DNA from 3 places in the Kribbella amoyensis genome. Region 3 is predicted to be linked to each of the others. Evidence: riboswitches for the same ligand, from Rfam matches in the RefSeq annotation. Region 3 holds a riboswitch; each other region holds the start of a gene.
What was found. A riboswitch is a leader RNA that binds a small molecule or an ion and turns the genes downstream of it on or off. The one in region 3 is predicted to bind cyclic di-AMP.
Positions count from the first base shown of each region.

Region 1: it holds a riboswitch for cyclic di-AMP, as region 3 does, so the genes downstream of both, FB561_RS12350 (glycoside hydrolase family 16 protein) here and FB561_RS21955 (CBM96 family carbohydrate-binding protein) in region 3, are expected to answer to the same signal.
Region 2: it holds a riboswitch for cyclic di-AMP, as region 3 does, so the genes downstream of both, FB561_RS11420 (C40 family peptidase) here and FB561_RS21955 (CBM96 family carbohydrate-binding protein) in region 3, are expected to answer to the same signal.

Region 1 covers NZ_VIVK01000001.1:2,603,990-2,611,007, forward strand. Annotated here, with positions in the region: gene FB561_RS12340 (cation diffusion facilitator family transporter) at 27-890, opposite strand; gene FB561_RS12345 (VOC family protein) at 1,044-1,478, opposite strand; cyclic di-AMP (ydaO/yuaA leader) riboswitch at 1,865-2,027, shown strand; gene FB561_RS12350 (glycoside hydrolase family 16 protein) at 2,033-3,631, shown strand; gene FB561_RS12355 (hypothetical protein) at 3,798-4,262, shown strand; gene FB561_RS12360 (MerR family transcriptional regulator) at 4,552-4,944, opposite strand; gene FB561_RS12365 (nitroreductase/quinone reductase family protein) at 4,949-5,497, opposite strand; gene FB561_RS12370 (IS256 family transposase) at 5,940-7,018, shown strand, end outside.
Region 2 covers NZ_VIVK01000001.1:2,391,652-2,398,669, forward strand. Annotated here, with positions in the region: gene FB561_RS11400 (ABC transporter permease) at 1-768, opposite strand, end outside; gene FB561_RS11405 (ABC transporter ATP-binding protein) at 800-1,687, opposite strand; gene FB561_RS11410 (sensor histidine kinase) at 1,831-3,024, shown strand; gene FB561_RS11415 (response regulator) at 3,021-3,677, shown strand; gene FB561_RS11420 (C40 family peptidase) at 3,806-4,657, opposite strand; cyclic di-AMP (ydaO/yuaA leader) riboswitch at 4,657-4,821, opposite strand; gene FB561_RS11425 (threo-3-hydroxy-L-aspartate ammonia-lyase) at 5,100-6,056, opposite strand; gene FB561_RS11430 (right-handed parallel beta-helix repeat-containing protein) at 6,073-7,018, opposite strand, start outside.
Region 3 covers NZ_VIVK01000001.1:4,654,820-4,661,837, forward strand. Annotated here, with positions in the region: gene FB561_RS21930 (3'(2'),5'-bisphosphate nucleotidase CysQ) at 1-686, shown strand, start outside; gene cysD (sulfate adenylyltransferase subunit CysD) at 683-1,588, shown strand; gene cysN (sulfate adenylyltransferase subunit CysN) at 1,597-2,841, shown strand; gene pssD (PssD/Cps14F family polysaccharide biosynthesis glycosyltransferase) at 2,838-3,335, shown strand; gene FB561_RS21950 (glycosyltransferase) at 3,335-3,904, shown strand; cyclic di-AMP (ydaO/yuaA leader) riboswitch at 4,220-4,416, shown strand; gene FB561_RS21955 (CBM96 family carbohydrate-binding protein) at 4,424-6,232, shown strand; gene FB561_RS21960 (glycoside hydrolase family 26 protein) at 6,292-7,018, shown strand, end outside.

The DNA.
Region 1 (7,018 bases), 2.1 Mb from region 3:
ACGCGGTCCTCCCTAGGAACTGAATGTCATGCGTGGGCGGCGAACTCGTGCTCGGCGTGCCCGACCGGCTCGAGCTGGAAGGTCGAGTGCTCGACGTCGAACTGCCCCGCCAAAGCGCTTTGCAGCCTGTCCAGCAGCTGCGGCGCGTGCCCGTCACCGAAGCAACCCGCCTCGACGACGACGTGCGCGGTCAGTACCGGCAGCCCGGACGTGACGGTGTGAACGTGCAGATCGTGGACGTCCCGGACGTGCTCGACTTCCAGGATGTGCGCCCGAATCGCGTCCAGGTCCACGTCCGACGGCGCCGCCTCGAGCAGTACGTTCGTGGCCTCACGCAACAACTTCACCGCGCGCGGCACGATCACCACCCCGATCAGCAGCGAAACGATCGCGTCGACCCGGGTGAACCCGGTCAGCGCGATCACCAACGCGCCGACCAGAACCCCCACGGAGCTGGCCGAATCGGTAGCGACCTCGAGGAACGCCCCGCGCAGATTGAGGCTGGCCGTCCGGGCCCGATAGAGCAGCCCGACCCCGATCAGATTCCCGACCAGTCCGACCACCCCGAAGATCGCCATCCCACCGGCTTCGACCTCTCCGGGCTCGATCAGGTGCCGAATGCCCTGGACGACGATGAACCCGCCCATTCCGATCAGGATCAGCCCGTTCACCGCGGCCGCGAGAATCTCCGCCCGCGCCCACCCGAAGGTCCGCCGTCCACTGGCAGCCCGCGCCGCCAGCAACGTCGCACCCAACGCGAGCCCGACCCCACCGGAATCGGCCAGCACGTGCCCGGCATCGGCAAGCAACGCGAGACTCCCGGTCACGGCAGCCCCGAAGATCTGCACCGCCGCGATCACCAGCGCGATCACGAGCGTCGCAGCCAACACACCGCGGTACCGCCCCGTCGCGGTACCGCCGTGATTGCCGCTCATCGTCCGGCCATTTGAACATCTGAACAACTCTTCATATAACGGACGATAGCGGGCCAACGACGAACTGTCGACCCGTGCTTGCTCAGCCGAGGTGGGAGGAAGTACTCCTCAGTCGAGGCAGAACTCGTTGCCCTCGATGTCCTGCATCACGAGGCACGACTCGTTGACGCCGTCGGCCCGCAGCAGCCGTACGCGGCCCGCGCCGAGCGCGACCAGGCGTGTGCATTCGGCCTCGAGTGCGGCCAGGCGCTCCTCACCCACGAGCCCGGTGCCGACTCGCACATCGAGGTGCACCCGGTTCTTCACGACCTTGCCCTCGGGGACCCGCTGGAAGAACAACCGCGGACCCACCCCCGACGGATCGACACAGGCGAACGCCGACCCCTGGTCCTCGGCCGGCAGCGTGCGATCGAAGTCCGCCCAGGAAGCGAAACCGGCCGGTGGCGGCGGCACGACGTACCCGAGAACCTCACACCAGAACCGAGCAACCCGCTCAGGCTTCGCGCAGTCGAAAGTCACCTGAACCTGCTTGACCGATGCCATCGGCCCACCATAGATCGACCGCCCGTACCGCGGTCTCGGCATGGTGAAACCAGCCGTCCGAAAGCCGGAGTATCTTCGCGGGACCCTCTGCACAGACCGTGACGAAACCCCGCCCGCGGACCATCCGATTACCGGTGTCCTTCGACGGACAGTGACAGTTGCAGCGGTACCGGGTCCACGCTGCTCGTCACGCTGTGTCGATCAGACTACCCCGATGGTTGCGGGAAGTAGTTTTTCGAGCCTCCGTTACCGAGTTGAGACCCTGTCGCGAGTGTGCGTATGCTCACCGGCGCCTGGCCACGGAACTGGGGACCGGATGCCGGCGAGTGACGAATACCCGCCGACTCGCAACGCCGAGTTCCGCCCTCCGAGTCGGTGACCCCTCCCATCCAGCATCCGAGGGCGGAAGTGGGGGACCCAAGGTTCCCGGACCGGCCCGTGGCGCTTCCGCGCGCCTCGGTGCGGTCCTTGGGGCGAAGTCGCGCCAGCGACAGGGCAGCTTCCAGCCCGAGCCCGACAGCTAACCTCACAGGCGTGCAGGAAGGACTGTCCCGATGCGGGATGCATTTTCCCGTGCGCGCGCACAACATCGCGCTGCCGTCCCCTCCGACAAACTGAAGGAACCGGCCGCCAAGGCCGGACGCCGCGCAGTGATCCCGATCCTCGCCGGCACCACCCTTGTCCTCACCACGGCCGGACTCGGCGTCGCGGCGTTGACGTCCGACAGCGTCCCGGCCCCGGTCAGCCTCACGGCCACCGCCGACGCGTACGTCCACACCAAGTCGCCCACCCAGAAGCACGGCTGGTCCTCCCGGCTCGTCGCCAAGCTGAACGAGTCGACCAGCTTCATCCGGTACTCCGTGCCCGCTGCGGCCGACGGCTACGACCGCAAGGCCACGCTGGTCCTGACCCGGCTGACCACCAGCAACCCGGCGAAGCTCGCGGTGTCGAAAGCGCCGAGCGGCTGGACCGAGGCGGTCACGTACTCGACCGCACCGAAGCCGGGTACGCCCTTCGCGACCGTGGCCGACGACGGCAAGTCGGCGCAGGTACGGATCGACGTCTCCCAGGGCATCACCCAGGCCGGTGAACTGAACCTGGCCCTGACCCAGCCGTCCGGAGCCGGCGGCACCGTCTTCGGTTCGCGCGAGTCCGGGCTGAAGCAGTCGAAGCTCGAGATCAGCTACGTCCCCGACGGCGCGACCGGACCCGCGCCGACATCGGCGCCCACCTTGGTGCCCACGTCTGCTCCTACCTCGGCACCCACGTCAGCTCCCACCTCGGCCCCGACCTCGGCTCCCACTTCGGCGCCGACCTCGGCGCCGACGACGGTGAAGCCGACCGCGTCGCCGACCACGACGTCACCCAAGCCGACCGCGTCGCCGACGACCACGTCGCCCAAGCCGACGGCCTCGCCGACGACCTCGAACCCGACCACCCCGCCGGCGACCGGCCTCGCGCCGTCATGGAACCCGTCGGGGTCGCACCGGCTGACGTTCCAGGACGAGTTCAACGCCGCCACGGTCGACACGAACAAGTGGGAGCGCGGCTGGTTCAAGGAAGGCATCTCGGACGGTGTCAACAGCAACAATCTCCAGTGCTACGACTCCAACCAGGTCTCCCAGTCCGGCGGATACCTCAACCTGGCGCTCGCGAAGCGCCAGGCGTACTGCCGAGGTGCGACCAAGGAGTACGTGTCCGGCCTGGTGAACACCCGGAAGTCGTTCAACCAGCGGTACGGCTCGTTCGAGGCCCGCGTCTGCCTGCCAGACGGAAACGGCGACGGCCGGGTCGACGGCTTCCCGGCCTGGTGGACCAACGGCCCGTCCTCGGTGCCGTGGCCCGAACACGGCGAGATCGACATCCTCGAAGGCATCGGCGGCGGTACCAAGGCCTCGCTGCACCACGGCAACCCGGAGTACCACGGCGGCGTCTACTCGTCCTCGCCACTGGTCGGCTGCCACAACTTCGGCTCCCAGTGGACTAGCAGCGGAGTCACGTTCTACTACGACGGCAAGCCGCTGTGGTCCCACAGCTTCAACGGCCCGGATCCGCAGTTCCTTATCCTCAACTACGCAATCCGCCCGAACGCAGGCGAAGCAATCACCCCCGGAACCGCCCTCCGAGTCGACTGGGTCCGCGTCTGGTCCTGACACTCTCGACGTAACGTTCACCCCGGCACCTCACCGCAGGTGCCGGGGTGACGTCGTGGCTGACGGCGGCATGTCACTTCCTGCAACTCGCTAGCCGCGAGGCAGGCCGGTCGGACACACTCGGTCCTCGTCCGCAGGTAGAGAGCGAGCAGGGAGCGAGTGCACCATGGGCTTCTTCGAACGAGGTATCGCCGTGACCGCCGCAAGTGCGGCCGTCATAGGACTCTGCCAGTCCACCGCGTCGGCAAGCGTCCAATGGACCAACGACACTTTCGACGTCTGCGCCCCTTTCCCGTACGACTACTCCCCGTCCGCCGGCTTCCCGTGTACCAACCGGTCCTACGGCGGGATCGTCTGGGGCAACCGGACCGCCCGAATCCAAGGCGCCGTCACCGACGACTGGAGACTGAACTCCTCCACCGTCGTGTACTTCGACGCCTTCGCCGGATCCACCAAGGTGGAAGGCACCGTCCGCAGATCGGAAGGCAACTCAGTCTCGTTCAACTTCTACATCGGCGACCCAGACCTCGTCGGCGGAATCGACCGCATCAGAATCCAGGTCTGCCACTACCGCCCACCCACAGACCCCATCGGCAAATGCTCCACCCAATACAACGAAATCAGAGACTGATCTCCGGAAGCCGCGCGCGAAGAGGTCGACCGGCTCGCTACCGAGCCGGTCGCAGTTCACACCATTGGGACCACAGCCGTTGCTGCCACCCTCCAAGCACCCACACCGCTCGTCCGGCGGCGCCAAGGCCTATGCAGGGCGATCGCCACTCCTCGGCCCTGCGGCAGCTGTTCAACCGCCAACTCGACCAACTCGGCCAGCTCTGGCACTGCCTCGCACCGGCCGACACTACGACCCCAGCCAAGCCTTCGCGCAGGAGGCCAGCAACGCCGCGGAACCCCGTCTCGCCCTAGGCACTCAGCTTCGCGCGGAGACGTTCTGTTTGCTCAACGAGCGTGGTACGGAGCTGCTCGAGGGCTTCGATCTTGGTCCGCAGAGTCATCAGGCGCTGTTCGTAGACCGCGAGCGCCGCTGCACAAGGCGCCTCGTCCAGATCGGGTGAGCGGATGCAAACGCCGAACTGGCTGATGTCGTCGATGGAGAGCCCGGCGCCGAGCAGGACACGGATGTTGTTGACCACGTCCACGACCTCAAGAGCGTAGCGACGGTAGCCGTTGGACTCCCGGTCAGCAGCGATCAGCCCACGCTGTTCGTAGTACCGCAGCGAGCGGACGCTCACCGCTGTGCGGCTTGCAAGTTCGCCGATCCGGAGCCCTTCGCGACGATCGTCAGAAGAAGCCATGCCGCTAGTCTGCCCCACCACGAACTGGTCCCGCGTCGCGTTCACGCCGTCCATCACGCGATTGCGTGACTGCACCGTCGACCGGCTCGAGCACGACGACCGGGATACGCCGGCCCGCCGCCTTCGCGAAGTCAGCGAACGCTGGCATGCGACGAACCTGTTCACTCCAGATGAGTTCGCGTTCGGATCCGAAGGCAACGCGGGCGGTGGCCTCTATCAGCGTGGACCCCACCTCGACGGTCACCGCGGAATTCTTCGTGACATTGCGGTACCAGGCCGGAGGCTGACGGCTCCCGCCAAAGGTAGCGAAGACGGCAAAAGCGTTACCCACTGCGTGATACATCAGCGGATTAGTCCGTCGACGGCCGCTCACCGCTCCGGTATGACTGACCAAAATGATCGGCACGCCCTGGTCAGGATCGAAGCCGGCCAACAAGGGCGGAATCGGGCGCCCTCGCGCCAAATCCTCCTCGGTACTCCACCGCACGAACCCCGCACCCGACCGGAACTCCGTCACAATCCGCCGGTTCCACTCACGAATATCAGCAGGCATACCCGCAACCTAAAACCCTGACACCAACGACAGGGTCAAGCCAGCGACATGGTCAGCTGCCTGTCACCGCTCCCACTTGAGCCCCAACGAAGCCTCCCGCGACGAACTGTCGCTCGGCCGTGACCACTATGTTTCATCGAAGATCTTGCTCGACAGGAGCCTCAAGGAGCCGAGCCTCCCAGCGGGCGCCAACGATGCGCTGACGCGCCCCGGTTGCTCTCGTCGCGGGTGGGCTCGTCCTCGACCCCACGCGCGACTACCAGCCCACCGGCAGACCACCCGGACCGACCCCAAACAGACCGACAGCCGTACCCACGAATCGTAGGTTCAGCTGTCGCCTATGTCTTGAGACATCACAATGGTAGGCCTGTCGGGACTGTCCGTCTAACGGTGTTTCTGGCCCGACGCGCCGACTGTGGTGGTTGGTGGGAAAGGTGCGGCAATGACCGCGACACTGCCGGATGTGGCAGGTAAGAAGAAGCAGGGTAAGGCGTCGGCCGAGGAGCTTGCTGCGGCTGAGTTGGTGCGGCTGGCGAAGGAGCAAGGGCTGTCGCTGACGGGCCCGGACGGGTTGTTGAAGCAGCTGAACAAGGCGGTGCTGGAGACCGCGTTGAACGAGGAGCTGACCGAGCATCTGGGTCATGAGAAGCACGGCGAGCCGGTGGCGGGCAATGTCCGTAACGGCACCCGGTCCAAGACGGTGCTGACCGAGACGTCCGGCCAGGTCGAGCTGGAGGTGCCGCGGGACCGGGCCGGCACGTTCACTCCGCAGATCGTGAAGAAGCGGCAGCGCCGGTTGAACGGTGTCGACGAGGTGGTGCTGTCGCTGTATGCCAAGGGCTTGACCACGGGTGAGATTTCGGCGCATTTCGCCGAGATTTACGGTGCCTCGGTCAGCCGGGAGACCATCAGCCGGATCACTGACAAGGTGATCGAGGAGATGACCGAGTGGGCGAGTCGGCCGCTGGACGAGGTGTATGCGGCGGTGTTCATCGACGCGATCGTGGTCAAGGTCCGCGACGGGCAGGTCGCGAACCGGCCGTTCTATGCCGCGATCGGTGTCACGCTGGCCGGGGAGCGCGAGATCCTCGGGTTGTGGGCTGGGACTGCGGGCAGCGGTGAGGGCGCGAAGTTCTGGATGGCCGTGCTCACCGATCTGCGCAACCGGGGCCTGCGGGATGTGTTCTTCGTGGTCTGCGACGGGTTGAAGGGGCTGCCGGAGGTGGTGGCGAACGTGTGGCCGCCGGCGATCGTGCAGACCTGCATCATCCACCTGATCCGCAACACCTTCCGGCTCACCTCCCGCAAGTACTGGCCCGAGCTCAAAGGTGACCTGAAGCCGATCTACACCGCCGTCAACGCCACCGCCGCCCGCGCGGCGTTCGACGACCTGACCGAGAAGTGGGGGCAGCGCTACCCGGCGGTGATCCGGCTGTGGGATAACGCCTGGAACGAGTTCATCCCGTTCCTGGACTACGACGTCGAGATCCGCCGGGTGCTGTGCTCCACGAACGCGATCGA
Region 2 (7,018 bases), 2.3 Mb from region 3:
CAGGACGATCCAGACACCGACCGCGGTGAGCGTCTCGGGCAGCATCCCGTGCAGATCCCGCTCGGCGATCCGGCCGAAGGCGCCGAACACGTCCAGCCAGCCGGCGTTGTCCTTGAACAGCGCGGGCCCGGCCAGCGACCACGCGGTCGGGGCGATGAAGAAGACCAGGATCGCGACCGCGGTCTGCGCGATCACCGCACCGAAGGCGGCACCCATCACCACGTTGAGCGCGGTGGTCAGGTACGCCCCGGCGAGCGAGCCACCGATCCCGGCGTACGTCGCGCCGTCGCCGCCGGTGGCACCGCCGATGGCCGTGGCGGCCAGCGCCAGCAGCGTGGTCGCGGTCAGCACGACGGCGCTGAGCACGATCGCGGAGACGAACTTGGCCAGCTGGACCCGGACCCGGCGCGGCGACAGCGTGAACGTGGTCAGCGCGCTCCGCTGGGTCCACTCGCTGGTCATCGCCATCACGCCGATGACCGGCAGGATCAGGTTCACCCCGGTCGAGGCGGCGGCGAGGAAGCCGTCGAACCTGGCCGGCCCGGAACCGAGGTGGGTCAGCTCCCAGGTGAGCGCGGCCGCGGCGAGCGCGAGGATCGCCAGGATCAGGACCCGGCCGCTGCGGGTGTCGACGGACTTGCGCAGCTCGATCCCGACGAGCTTGAGGAAGGACTGCCCGCGGGCGGGCGGCAGGCTGGTCGCGACGGCGGCCCGGTGCTTGCCGGGGGCCACGGACGCGGCCGGAGGAGTGGCTTCGGTGACGGTCATATCAGGAGCTCCCAAGGAGAAGTAGTGGTGATCAGGCGGCCGCGGCGGCCGGCGTGGTCAGCTGGAAGAACAGCTCCTCCAGGCCGGCGCCGTCGCTCTCGCGCAGTTCGAGCAGGATCTGGCCGTGCGCGGCGGCCGCACGGCCGACCTGCTCGGCGGTGGCGTCCACCCGGAACGATCCGGAGGCGAGCGGCTCAGGCTGCAGGCCCGCGACCGTCAGGGCCTGGTGCAGCCCGCTCGGGTCGAGGCCGCGAACGAGGGTGCCGCTGCCGGCCAGCAGCTCCTCCAGGGAGCCGTTGGCGACGATCCGGCCGCCGCCGATGACGACCAGCCGGTCGACGGTCGCCTGGACCTCGCCGAGCAGGTGGCTGGACAGGATCACCGTGCCGCCGCGGGCCGCGAAGTCCTGCAGCAGTCCGCGCATCCAGCGGATCCCCTCCGGGTCCATACCGTTCGCGGGCTCGTCGAGGATCAGCACCGCCGGGTCGCCGAGCAGGGCGCCCGCGATCCCGAGCCGCTGCCGCATGCCGAGCGAGTACTGCCCGACGCGGCGCTTGGCGGCTCCGGTCAGCCCGACGGCCGCCAGCATCTCCTCGACCCGGCTCTTCGGGACACCGAGCAGGCTCGCGTTGAGCTGCAGGGTCTCCCGCCCGGTCCGGCCCGGGTGCTGCGCGGCCGCGTCGAGCATGACGCCGACGACGCGGCCCGGGTTCGGCAGGTCGGTGTACCGCTTGCCGGCGATGGTCGCGGTGCCGGACGTCGGCGGCGTGAGCCCCGTCAGCATGCGCAACGTGGTCGACTTGCCGGCGCCGTTCGGGCCGAGGAAGCCGGTGATGCTGCCGGGCTCGACGGTGAAGGAGACATCGTGGACAGCCGTGGTGCTGCCGTAGCGCTTGCTCAGGTTCTCGACGGTGATCATGACGGCAACTCTTCCGTCCGGGGCCCCTCACCCACATCGCCCGGAGGGCTGCGCCGACCCCCTACGAAAGTCGCCGGAAACGCCCCCGGACCCCACCCGGAAGATGGACGTGGGCCGGTACACAGCGCGACTACGCTGACCGGGTGCAACGGATCAGACGGTGGTTCGCGTGGTGGGTGCGGTACAGCCCGCGCCTGCGCGACGTCGTCTTCGTCGCCTTCAGCCTGCTGACGATCTTCGCCCAGGCCGCGTCGGGTGATCCGGGCTGGCAGCCGCGGGACTGGTTCGTCCTCGCGGCCGGCATCGTTGCCTCGCTGGCGTTGATCTGGCGCCGGCGCTACCCGGTCACGGTCACCCTGATCACCATCGTGGCGACGCTGGTCTCCGGCGTCTTCGTCCCGATGGGCCTGGCTCTGCTCACCCTCGCGATCCGCCGCCGCGACCTCGTCCTCGCCGCCGTCAGCCTCGCGGCGTACGCGGCGTACGTGCTGAACAGTTGGGAGACCAACAGCAATCCACAGATCGGCGTCCTGATCGCGTCCGGGCCGTTCCTGATCGGTACGTGGGTCGCCGTCGGTGCGTACGTCGGGGCCAGGCGGGACCTGATGGTGACCCTGCGGGACCGGGCCGAGCGGGCCGAGGCCGAACGCGAGCTGCGCGCCGAGCAGGCCAAGCTGGGTGAGCGGGCCCGGATCGCGCAGGAGATGCACGACGTCCTCGCCCACAAGGTCTCCCTGATCGCGCTGCACGCCGGCGGCCTCGAGGTGAATCCGGCGGTCGGCCCGGACAAGGTGGAGAGCTCGGCCGGACTGATCCGCGAGACGGCCCGGCAGGCGATGGAGGACCTGCGCGAGGTGCTCGGTGTGCTGCGGACCGACCTCAGCGCGGACGGCGCGGACCTCACCCCGGTACCGACCGCCGCCGACCTGACCCGCCTCGTCGAGGCCTCCCGGGCCGCCGGGGTGAGTGTGCACAGCCTGGTCGACCTGCCGGACGACGTGCCCGCCTCGGTCGGCCGCACGGTGTACCGGATCGTCCAGGAGGCGCTCACCAACGTCCACAAGCACGCCCGCGGCGCGTCGACCGAGGTCGTGGTCCACGGCGCCGAGGGTGACGGCGTCGGCGTCCAGGTCACGAACGTCCGCCCGGTCGCGGCGGGCTCGCTGCTGCCCGGCGCCGGCGCGGGCCTGGTCGGTCTGCGCGAGCGCGTCGACCTGTCCGGCGGGCGGCTCACCATCGGGCCGACCACGGAAGGCGGCTGGCGGGTGGAGGCGTGGGTGCCGTGGTCGGACGGCAAGGAGGCCGAGGAATCGGCCGGAACCGAAGGGAAACGATGACAAGGCTGCTGATCGTCGACGACGAGGCGCTGGTCCGGGCCGGGCTGAAGATGATCCTCGAGTCCGCCGACGATCTCGAGGTGGTCGCCGAGGCCGACGACGGGGCCGACGCGGCCGCGATGGTCCGCGAGCACCGCCCGGACGTCGTGTTGATGGACATCCGGATGCCACGGCTGGACGGGCTCGCCGCGACCCGCGAGGTCCAGGCGCTGCCCGATCCGCCGAAGGTCGTCGTGCTGACCACCTTCGACCTGGACGACTACGTGTTCCGCGCGTTGCAGGCGGGTGCGAGCGGCTTCCTGTTGAAGGACACGCCGCCGCGGGAGCTGGTCCAGGCGGTCCGTGTGGTCGCGGCAGGGGAGGCGATGTTGTCCCCGGCGGTCACGCGCAGGTTGATCGGGCACTTCGCGGCCGATCCGCGGACCGAGCGGCAGCGGGAAGCCCGGGGTCGGCTCAAGACGCTCACCGACCGCGAACGCGAGGTCCTCGCGGCCGTCGCGCGCGGGTTGTCGAACGCCGACATCGGCCGGGACCTGTTCATGAGCGAGGCGACCGTGAAGGCGCACGTCTCCCGGGTGCTGGTGAAGCTGGACGCCACCAACCGGGTCCAGGTCGCGATCCTGGCCCACGACGCGGGCCTGCTCGACGGCTGATCGGGGCAGACAAAAGGGAAACCGGCCGCGCGCCGTCGGAGGGGTGGGGGACGACGACGCACGACCGGTTTCGAAGGATCAGCGACCCAGGGGGGATGGGCGTCTCGCTGATCTGGTGCGGCGGAGCGTTACTTGCGGCCGAAGGCCACGTTCGAGCTCCAGATCTTCGCCTTCGCGACCGGGCGGCCCGGCTTCGAGGCGTGCCACAGCATGTTGCCACCGGCGTAGATGCCGACGTGGTACACGCTGCCGCCACCGCTCTTGAAGAACACCAGGTCACCAGGCTTGGCGGCCTTGCGGCTCAGGTGCTTGGTGGCGGCGTACTGCTGGCGCGACGTACGAGGCAGCTTCTTGCCCGCCTTCTTGTACACGTAGCCGGTGTAGCCGGAGCAGTCGAAGCCGCGCGGGGTGGTGCCGCCGTACCGGTACGGGGTGCCCCGCAGCTTCGCGGCCTCCTTGAGAACCCGGGCCTGGAAGGTCGAGCTCTTGCCGGCGCCGCCGTGCAGCAGGCCGTGGTTCGCGGCGTAGAACAGCGAACGCCACGTGTTCACGGTCATGGTCCCGGTCCGCGGCAGGCCCACGCTGCGCTGGAACTTCGCCACCGCGGTGCGGGTGGCCGAGCCGTACCAACCGCCGGCCGGTACGTCGAGCGAGCGCTGCACGTACCGGACCGCGGAACCCGCGTCGGCGTACCGCAGGTGCGGCTTGGTGCTGATCGGCTTGTTGCCCCGGGCCCACGCGGCCGAGGTGGTCTTCGAGGTACCGGCGGCGTGCGCGGACTCGGCCGGCGCGGCGACGGTGAGAGCCGCTCCACCGGAGACGGCGAGACCGACCGTGAGAACGGCGGCCGCGGCCCGCGGAGTGGCGGGCTTGCTGGTCTTGCGATGCCTGGCCAACGTCCGGCCAGAGGGCCGGGTACTGGACTCGCTGATCTGACTGACGGCGCCATGCAGCGCAGTCCGTCGGGCAGTGACGGGCATGGTTGTCTCCCGACGCCTGCGGAGTTAGCTGTCGGGTTCGGGCTGGGAAATCTCGCCCGGTCCGCTCCCGCGGACTTCACCCCAGGGTCTCGGCCACTCACGGTCGAGACCCAACCTCCTGGGTCCCCCACCCCTGCCAATTGTTGTTTCGAGGGGAACATGTGCGCCCTGGCAGGGCTCGGCGTTGACACACATGCAGTTCGTTTCTTTGTCGAACCGCCGACGACTGTATAACAGAACGATCACGACGCAAACCCTCAAATTGGCAGAGACCGTCCGGAAAGGCCCTGAACGGCTCTCTGACGCGTCAGGGATCCACGGTGAACACCAGGTGTCCTGAGCGTGGCTGAGCGGCCCTCAGGCGCCCACACAGCCGATCTATGTGACCCCAGTCACATTTGACCGTGGCTGTCTGTGACAACGGGCACAGTGCGTGCTCAGGTCACCCTTGGTCGAGCAGTTCGACGAACCGCTCCAGGCCCACGTTCCCGCCTGACAGCACCACTCCGACGCGCTCCGGCAGACCGGTCACCCGGCCGGCCAGCAGGGCCGCCAGCGCACTCGCCCCGCTCGGCTCCAGGACGATCTTCAGCCGCTCGAAGGCGAACCGCATCGCCGCCTTGATCTCGTCGTCGCTGACCAGCGCGCAGCTCTCCATCAGCCGCCGGTTCACCGCGAACGTGAGCTCGCCCGGCGTCGGGATCGCCTGCCCGTCCGCGATCGTCCGCGGGACCTCGATCTCGACCCGCCGGCCGGCGGCCAGGGAGCGGGCGTGGTCGTCGCCGGCGGCCGGCTCGACCCCGATCATCCGGATCCCCGGGCACAGGGCGGTCGCCGCGGTCGCGCAGCCGGCCATCAACCCGCCGCCTCCGACCGGCACCAGCAACGCGCCGAGCGGACCGATCTCCTCGATCAGTTCGAGCGCGACCGTGCCCTGGCCGGCCATCACGTCGTAGTGGTCGTACGGCGGGATCAGGGTGAGCCCGCGATCCTCCGCCAGCTTGGTCCCCAGGGCGGTCCGGTCCTCGGTGTACCGGTCGTACGTCACCACCTCGGCCCCGTACCCGCGGGTGGCGGCGACCTTCGTCGGCGGCGCGTCGGCCGGCATCAGGATCACCGCGCTCGTCCCCGTGATCGAGGCGGCCAGCGCGACGGCCTGGGCGTGGTTCCCGGACGAGTACGCCGCGACGCCGCGCGCCCGCTGGTCCGGGGTCAGTCGGGTCACCGCGTTGAACGCGCCGCGGAACTTGAACGCGCCGATCCGCTGGAAGTTCTCCGCCTTGAGAAAGACCTCGGCCCCGGCCAACGCGTTCAGCGTCCGCGAGGTGAGGACCGGGGTCCGGTGGGCGGTCCCTTCGATCCGCTGGGCCGCGGCCTGGACGTCGTCGAAGGTCAGCATGCACCGAACCTACCGGTCAGCAGGAGATCTGGGTGTCCCCGATGCCGAGGCAGACGTCCTTGCCGTTCCCGCCGTCGAGTACGTCGGTCTCGGGCCCACCGATGAGTACGTCCTTGCCGTTGCCGCCGCGGAGGATGTCGTTGCCGCCGAGTCCGAGCAGCAGGTCTTCGCCGTTCAGACCGCAGAGCACGTCCGGCCCCGGCGTACCGACGAGCACGTCGCCCTTGTTGGTCCCGGTGATCGTGCACGCGGGGACCGGCGGAGGTCCTTCGGCCACCTCGACGGACCCGGCTTCGCAGTTCGTGCCCTGTGGTCGGGCGACTCCCCGCTGGTCCGTAGTTAGTACAGTGCAGGCCGCTGCGGGCACGGCGCCGTTCGCCGGACTGGCGGGCAGTGGGAGCATCGTCTGGGTCGGTCCACCGTTGTTTGTAAGGGCTCCCAGCTGCGGACTGCCGACGTTGCTCTGGTCGCCGGGGCCGGTCAGGGAGCAGCTGCCGTCGCCGTCCAGGTTGTACCCGGTCGACGTCGTCAGCAGCTCGATCCCGCAGTCGCTCGAACCGGTGCCGCCGGCAACGATCGACCCGAACGTGTGCAGCCCGGCCCCGGTCGCGACGTTCCGCCCGACCCCGCCGGCCGTGTTGCCGGAGATCGTCGCGTGCCGCAGGAAGACGTCGTGCGCGAGCGTGTACACCCCACCGCCGGCGGCGTCCGCGCTGTTCCCCGTGACAGTCGAGTTGTCCACCCGTACCTCGCCGGTCGCCGCGTAGATCCCGCCGCCCTGGCTGTCCGGGGCGCCGCTTGCCGTGTTCCCAGTGACGGTCGACCGGACCACGTTGATCTGCGCCGGCGGCGGTCCACCCGTGTTCTCGATGATGCCGGTACTGATGCCGCCGCCCGCACCCGTCCTGGAGTTGCCCGCCACGGTCGACTCCGTCACGGTCACGACCGGCTGGTCGGCCGGC
Region 3 (7,018 bases):
CCGGGTTGTCCGGCCGCGAGCTGGGGGCCCAGGGCGACGAGCTGTCGAACGATCTGCTGATCGGCGGACTCCGGGAGCGTCGGCCTGACGACGCGGTCCTGAGCGAGGAGTCCGTGGACAGCGCGGCGAGGACGACCGCCCGGCGCGTGTGGATCATCGATCCGCTCGACGGCACCCGCGAGTACGGCGAGAGGCCGCGGGTCGACTGGGCCGTGCACGTAGCGCTCTGGGAGGACGGGGAGCTGGCGGCCGGTGCCGTCTCGTTGCCCGCCCAGCGCATCGTGCACGACACCAACGAACCGTGGCTCCAACCACGGCAGCACGACGACCGGCTGCGGATCGCGGTGAGCCGGACCAGGCCGCCCGCGCTGGTGGAGAGCCTCGCGGCCGACCTGGACGCGGAGCTGGTCCCGATGGGATCGGCGGGCGTCAAGGCGACCGCGGTCCTGCGGGGCGAGGTGGACGCGTACGTCCACGCGGGCGGCCAGTTCGAGTGGGACTCGGCCGCGCCGGTCGCGGTCGCCCGCGCCGCCGGGTTGTTCTGCAGCCGGATCGACGGGTCGCCGCTGCGGTACAACCAGCCGGACCCGACCCTGCCGGACCTGCTGGTCTGCCGGCCGGAGTTCGCCACCGACCTTTTGCTTGCCATTGGCAAACACATCGCCGAGGAGGTGGGATCCCGATGAGCCGCAGCTACCAACTGAGCCAGCTGGAGACGCTGGAGTCCGAGGCGATCTACATCTTCCGCGAGGTGGCGGCCGAGTTCGAGCGGCCGGTGTTGCTGTTCTCCGGCGGCAAGGACTCGATCGTGATGCTCCGGCTGGCGCAGAAGGCGTTCCACCCGGCCCGGATCCCGTTCCCGGTGATGCACGTCGACACCGGACACAACTTCGCCGAGGTCCTGGAGTTCCGGGACCGGCGGGTCGCCGAGCTCGGGGTCCAGCTGGTGGTGGCGAGTGTGCCGGACGCGCTGGAGCGGGGCGTGGTGCAGGCGCCGCCGGACGGGACCCGGAACCGGATCCAGACCCCGGTCCTGTTGGAGGCGCTGGACAAGCACCAGTTCACCGCGGTGTTCGGCGGGGCCCGGCGGGACGAGGACAAGGCGCGGGCGAAGGAGCGGGTGTTCTCGTTCCGCGACGAGTTCGGCCAGTGGGACCCGAAGAACCAGCGGCCCGAGCTGTGGAACCTGTACAACAGCCGGATCCACCTGGGCGAGAGCATCCGGGTCTTCCCGCTGTCGAACTGGACCGAGCTGGACATCTGGCAGTACGTCGCCCGGGAACGGCTGGAGCTGCCGTCGATCTACTACGCGCACGAGCGCGAGGTGTTCGAGCGGAACGGGATGCTCTTCGCGGCCAACGAGTACTGCCGGCCGCGCGGTGACGAGGAGACGTTCACGGCAACCGTGCGGTACCGGACGGTGGGGGACGCGTCGCTGACAGCGGCGGTCCGGTCGGACGCGGACACGGTGGACAAGGTGATCGCGGAGGTGGCGAGTACCCGGATCACCGAGCGCGGCGCCACCCGGGGCGACGACAAGTTCAGCGAGGCCGCGATGGAAGATCGCAAGCGCGAAGGGTACTTCTGATCGTGGACATCCTCAGACTGGCGACGGCCGGATCCGTCGACGACGGCAAGAGCACCCTGATCGGCCGGCTGCTGTACGACACCAAGTCGGTGTTCACCGACCAGATCGAGTCGGTGGAGCGGGCCAGCCGGGACCGCGGCGACGACTACGTGAACCTGGCCCTGCTGACCGACGGCCTGCGGGCCGAACGCGAACAGGGCATCACGATCGACGTCGCGTACCGGTACTTCGCGACACCACGGCGCAAGTTCATCGTCGCGGACACCCCGGGCCACATCCAGTACACCCGGAACATGGTCACCGGCGCCTCCACCGCGGACCTGGCGCTGATCCTGGTCGACGCGCGCAAGGGCCTGCTGGAGCAGAGCCGGCGGCACGCGTTCCTGGCCACCCTGTTGCACGTGCCGCACCTGGTGCTGTGCGTCAACAAGATGGACCTGGTCGGGTACGCCGAGGACGTGTTCGAGGCGATCCGCGCGGACTTCACCCAGTTCGCGGCCAAGCTGGACATCGGGGACCTGACCGTGATCCCGGTGTCCGCGCTGGTCGGCGACAACATCGTCACCCGGTCCGAGCGGATGGACTGGTACGAGGGGCCGAGCCTGCTGCACCACCTCGAGCACGTGCACGTGGCCAGCGACCGCAACCTCATCGACGTCAGGTTCCCGGTCCAGTACGTGATCCGGCCGCAGTCGGACACCCACCGCGACTACCGCGGGTACGCCGGTCAGGTGGCCGGCGGGGTGCTGCGGGCCGGGGACGAGGTGATGGTGCTGCCGTCCGGGTTCAGTACGACGATCCGGTCAATCGAGACCGCCGACGGCCCGGTCGAGGAGGCGTTCCCGGCGATGTCGGTGACGATCCGGCTGACCGACGAGATCGACGTCTCCCGCGGCGACATGATCTGCCGGGTCAACAACGCCCCGACGGTCACCCAGGACGTGGACGCGATGGTCTGCTGGATGGACGACGCGCCGCTGCGCCCGGGCCAGAAGTTCGCGATCAAGCACACCACCCGGTCGGCCCGGGCGATGGTGAAGGACCTGCAGTACCGGCTCGACGTGAACTCCCTGCACCGGGACATGGCCGCGGACCACCTCGGCCTGAACGACATCGGCCGGATCCGGTTGCGGACCACCCAGCCGCTGTTGTGCGACGAGTACAAGCGGAACCGGTCCACCGGCGGGTTCGTGCTGATCGACGAGGCGACGAACCGGACGGTCGGCGCCGGCATGGTGAACGAGGCACGATGACGACTCTCGAGTCCCCGCAGACCGACGACGAGCTGGCGGCGTCGACCCGGGTCCTGATGGTGTGTTCCAGCGGCGGTCACCTGGCCCAGCTGATGACGTTGCGGCCGTGGTGGTCGCAGCGCGACGTGTGCTGGGTGACCTTCGCGACCGAGGACGGCAAGTCGCTGCTGGCCGGCCAGCGCACGGTGTACGCGTACCACCCGACGACGCGCAGCCTGAAGAACCTGGTCCGCAACGCGGTGCTCGCGGTCCGGGTGCTGGCCCGGGAACGGCCGGACGTCATCGTCACCACCGGCGCCGGGGTCGCGCTGCCGTTCTTCGTGCTCGGCAAGCTCGGCCGGATCCCGACCGTCTACATCGAGGTCTTCGACCGGATCGACCACGCCCCGCTGACCGCGCGGCTGTGCAAACCGTTCACCAGCCGGATGCTCGTCCAGTGGGACGAGCAGCAGGAGCTGTACGCCGATTCCACCGTGGTCGGGAGGTTGCTGTGATGCCCGCCGAGAACGCCGACCAGCTCGATGTCCTGGTCATCCTGGGCACGGATCACCATCGGTTCGACCGGTTGATCGGCTGGCTGGACGACTACCTGGAGCAGCCCGGTCACGAGTCGCTGCGCGCCCTGGTCCAGTACGGCGGGAGCATGCCACCGCGCCGGGCCAAGGGCGTCGGCATCATCGCCTGGACCGAGTTGCAGGACCGGATGCGGCAGGCGACCGCCGTGGTCAGCCACGGCGGTCCGGCCACGATGCTCGAGGTCCGCCGGCAGGGCCGCAAGCCGATCGTGGTGCCGCGTGACCCGCTGCTCGGCGAGCACATCGACCAGCACCAGCAGGAGTTCTCCCGCCGGATGGGAAAGCTGGGCCTGGTCACACTCTGTGAGGATCGGTCCTCGTTCGAGACGGCGCTGAGTGCCGTGCTCGCCGACCCCGAGGGGCACGCGGTCTCGGCGGAGGAGAATCGTCGTGACAGCCTGCAAGTGGCCGCGGCGGTCGACGCCGCGGGCCGGATCATCGACGGCCTGGCGGTCTCGCACGCGCGACGCCGGTTGGCCCGGTCGTAGCGGAAACCCTTGCGAAGCAAGCGTTTGAGCAGTGGTGGAAAGGTTCGCGACAGGCCCGGTGTGATGTAAAGAGTCGGCGGATCTCGACCTCGGAGCAAGTTCGAATAGTTGCCCTCGGTGTCCGCATACCCGGACATGGTCGACGCTGCGTCACTTTCGGGGCCGTTATCCAGCTGTGATGTAACGCTGGGTAAATCGGCTACCGAGAGTGATGTTAAGGGCGCCGTCCGATGTCTTGAGGCCCGCGCGCGGACCTGCGTAAGCTCACCCGCGCCTGGACCGGCCTGGGGGCGGCCAGCAGACCGAGTACTCCGCCGGCTCGCAACGCCGAGTTCCGCCCTCCGGGCCGGTGACCCCTCAATGGCATCCGAGGGCGGAAGTGGGGAAACCACAGGTTCTCCGGACCGGCCACGCCCACGGCCGGTCCTTGGGGCGAAGCCGCACCCCCGCGGCCGGGTAACACTTCCGATCCGAGCCCGACAGCTAACCTCACAGGCGTGCAGGAAGGACTTGCCCCTCATGGGGGATGCCTTTTCCCGTCGGCACGCACGACATCGCGCTGCCGTTCCCTCCGACGCACTGAACGAGCCGGTCGCCAAGGCCGGCCGTCGCACGATCGTCCCGATCGTCGCCGGCGTGAGCCTGCTGATCACCACCGCCGGGCTGGGCGTGGCCGCCCTGACGCCCACCCAGGATCCGGCCCCGGTCGGCGTGAACCCGACCGCCGACGCGTACGTCTCCACCAAGTCGCCGACCCAGCGCCACGGCTGGTCCACCCGCCTCGTGGTCAAGCAGGGTGAGTCGACCAGCTTCGTCCGGTACTCCGTGCCCGCGGTGGCGGACGGCTACAGCCGCAAGGCCACCCTGGTCCTGAACCGGCTCACCACCAGCAACCCGAGCAAGATCCGCGTCTCCAAGGCGCCGGGCGGCTGGACCGAGAGCGTCACCGCGGCGACCGCGCCGACCCCGGGTGCGACCGTCACGACGGCTGACGACGACGGCAGGTCGGCGCAGCTGCGCATCGACGTGTCCGCGGCGGTGACCCAGGCCGGCACGCTGAACCTCGCCATCACCCAGCCGGTCGGCCGGGGCGGTGCCGTGTTCGGTGCCCGCGAGTCCGGCGTGAAGCAGTCGAAGCTGGAGATCAGCTACGTCAAGGGCGGCGGCTCCCCGCAGCCGTCCACGCCGACCTCGGCGCCGACGACCACGACGTCGCCGACCAAGCCGCCGACCACGGCCCCGACGTCGACGCCGACGACCACCAAGCCGACGACGACGCCGACCACGACGCAGCCGACGTCCACGCCGACCACCACGACCCCCAAACCGACGGTCACCCCGACTACTACGGCGCCGACGTCGACCCCGACGGCCGGTCCCGGGTGCACGGTGTCCGAGAAGCTGGTGCCGTCCTGCGGCGCCTGGTTCGGTGCGGCGGCGAACCCGCTCGGCAGCGAGTCCTGGGACCAGGCGCTGCCGACGTTCGAGTCGACCATCGGCCGGACCGTCGACATCGCGCACTACTACAACTCCAGCCCGAAGCTGTTCCCGACCGCGGAGATGATCAAGCGCGCCCGGGAGCCCGGCAAGAAGCGGATGCTGCTGCTGAACTGGAAGCCGGAGATGGGCCGCACCTGGGCCCAGGTGGCCGCCGGTGACGCGGAAGTGGACAAGGCGATCGACGCCGAGGCGGAGTACCTGAAGACCACGTTCCCGGAGAAGTTCTTCCTCGGCATCCACCACGAGCCGGAGGACGAGGTCCGCCCGGCCGCCGGCTCGGGCTACACGGCCAAGGACTACGCGGCGATGTACCGGCACGTGGCGCTGCGGCTGAAGGCCAAGGGCGTCACCAACGCGGTGTTCGTGATGAACTACATGGGCACCCCGCACTGGGGTTCGCAGCCGTGGTTCAACGACCTGTACCCGGGTGACGACGTGGTCGACTGGATCGCGGAGGACCCGTACATCTTCGGTGACTCGGCGAACTGGTGGACCGACTTCGGCCAGGCCGTGAACCGGACCGACACCTACACCAACCCGAACTGGCCGGGTTTCTACACCTGGGCCACCACCAAGCACCCGGGCAAGCCGATCATGCTGGGTGAGTGGGGCGTCGACGAGCAGACCATGTTCGGCAAGAACAAGGCCGACATGCTCCGCACGGTGCACGACGGACTGGCCAAGCGGCCGGCCATCAAGGCGCTGGTCTACTGGAACGAGACCGACTTCGACCCGGTCGGCGAGACCCGGCTGGACTCGTCCAGTGGTGCCAGGTCCGCCGCCCAGGAGGTCCTGGACAGCGGACCGCTGGCCCGTCGCCTGAACTAGGCGATATCCGGCCATCCGGACTGCTCCGGTTCGGGAGGCGCGCGGAGTAACATCTCCAGATGAGCGTGCGTTTCCCGGCCGGAGGGCCCCGATGGGGCCGCTGGCTGACGACCGCAGCGGTGATCGCCGCTGCGGTCGTTCTTGCGCTGGTGAGCTGCGCGATCGTGTCCGACGGCGGGAAGTCGTCGGGCGGCAAACCATCGGTCGCGGGGCCCAGCTCCGCACCGGATCGGCCGACGCCCGGGAAGAGCGCGGCCGGGTGCACCGTGTCCGCGATCCTCGTACCGTCGTGCGGTGTGTGGTTCGGTGTCGCGGCGAACCCGCTCGGTGACGAGTCCTGGGACGAGGCGCTGCCCGCGTTCGAGGCCGCGCTCGGCCGGACGGTGGACATCGCGCACTACTACAACGCGAGCCCCAAGCTGTTCCCCACCGCGGAGATGATCAAGCGCGCCCGCGAACCGGGGAAGAAGCGGATCCTGCTGCTGAACTGGAAGCCCGAGATGGGCCGCACCTGGGCCCAGGTCGCCGCCGGTGATCCCGAGGTGGACCAGGCGATCGACGCCGAGGCGCAGTACTTGAAGACCACGTTCCCGGAGAAGTTCTTCCTCACGATCCACCACGAGCCCGAGGAAGAGGTCGTCCCGGCACCTGGTTCGGGGTACACGGCGAAGGACTACGCCGCGATGTACCGGCACGTGGTCGAGCGGCTGCGCTCCCAGGGAGTGACCAACGCGATCACGGTGATGAACTACATGGGGACGCCGCACTGGGGTTCGCAGCCGTGGT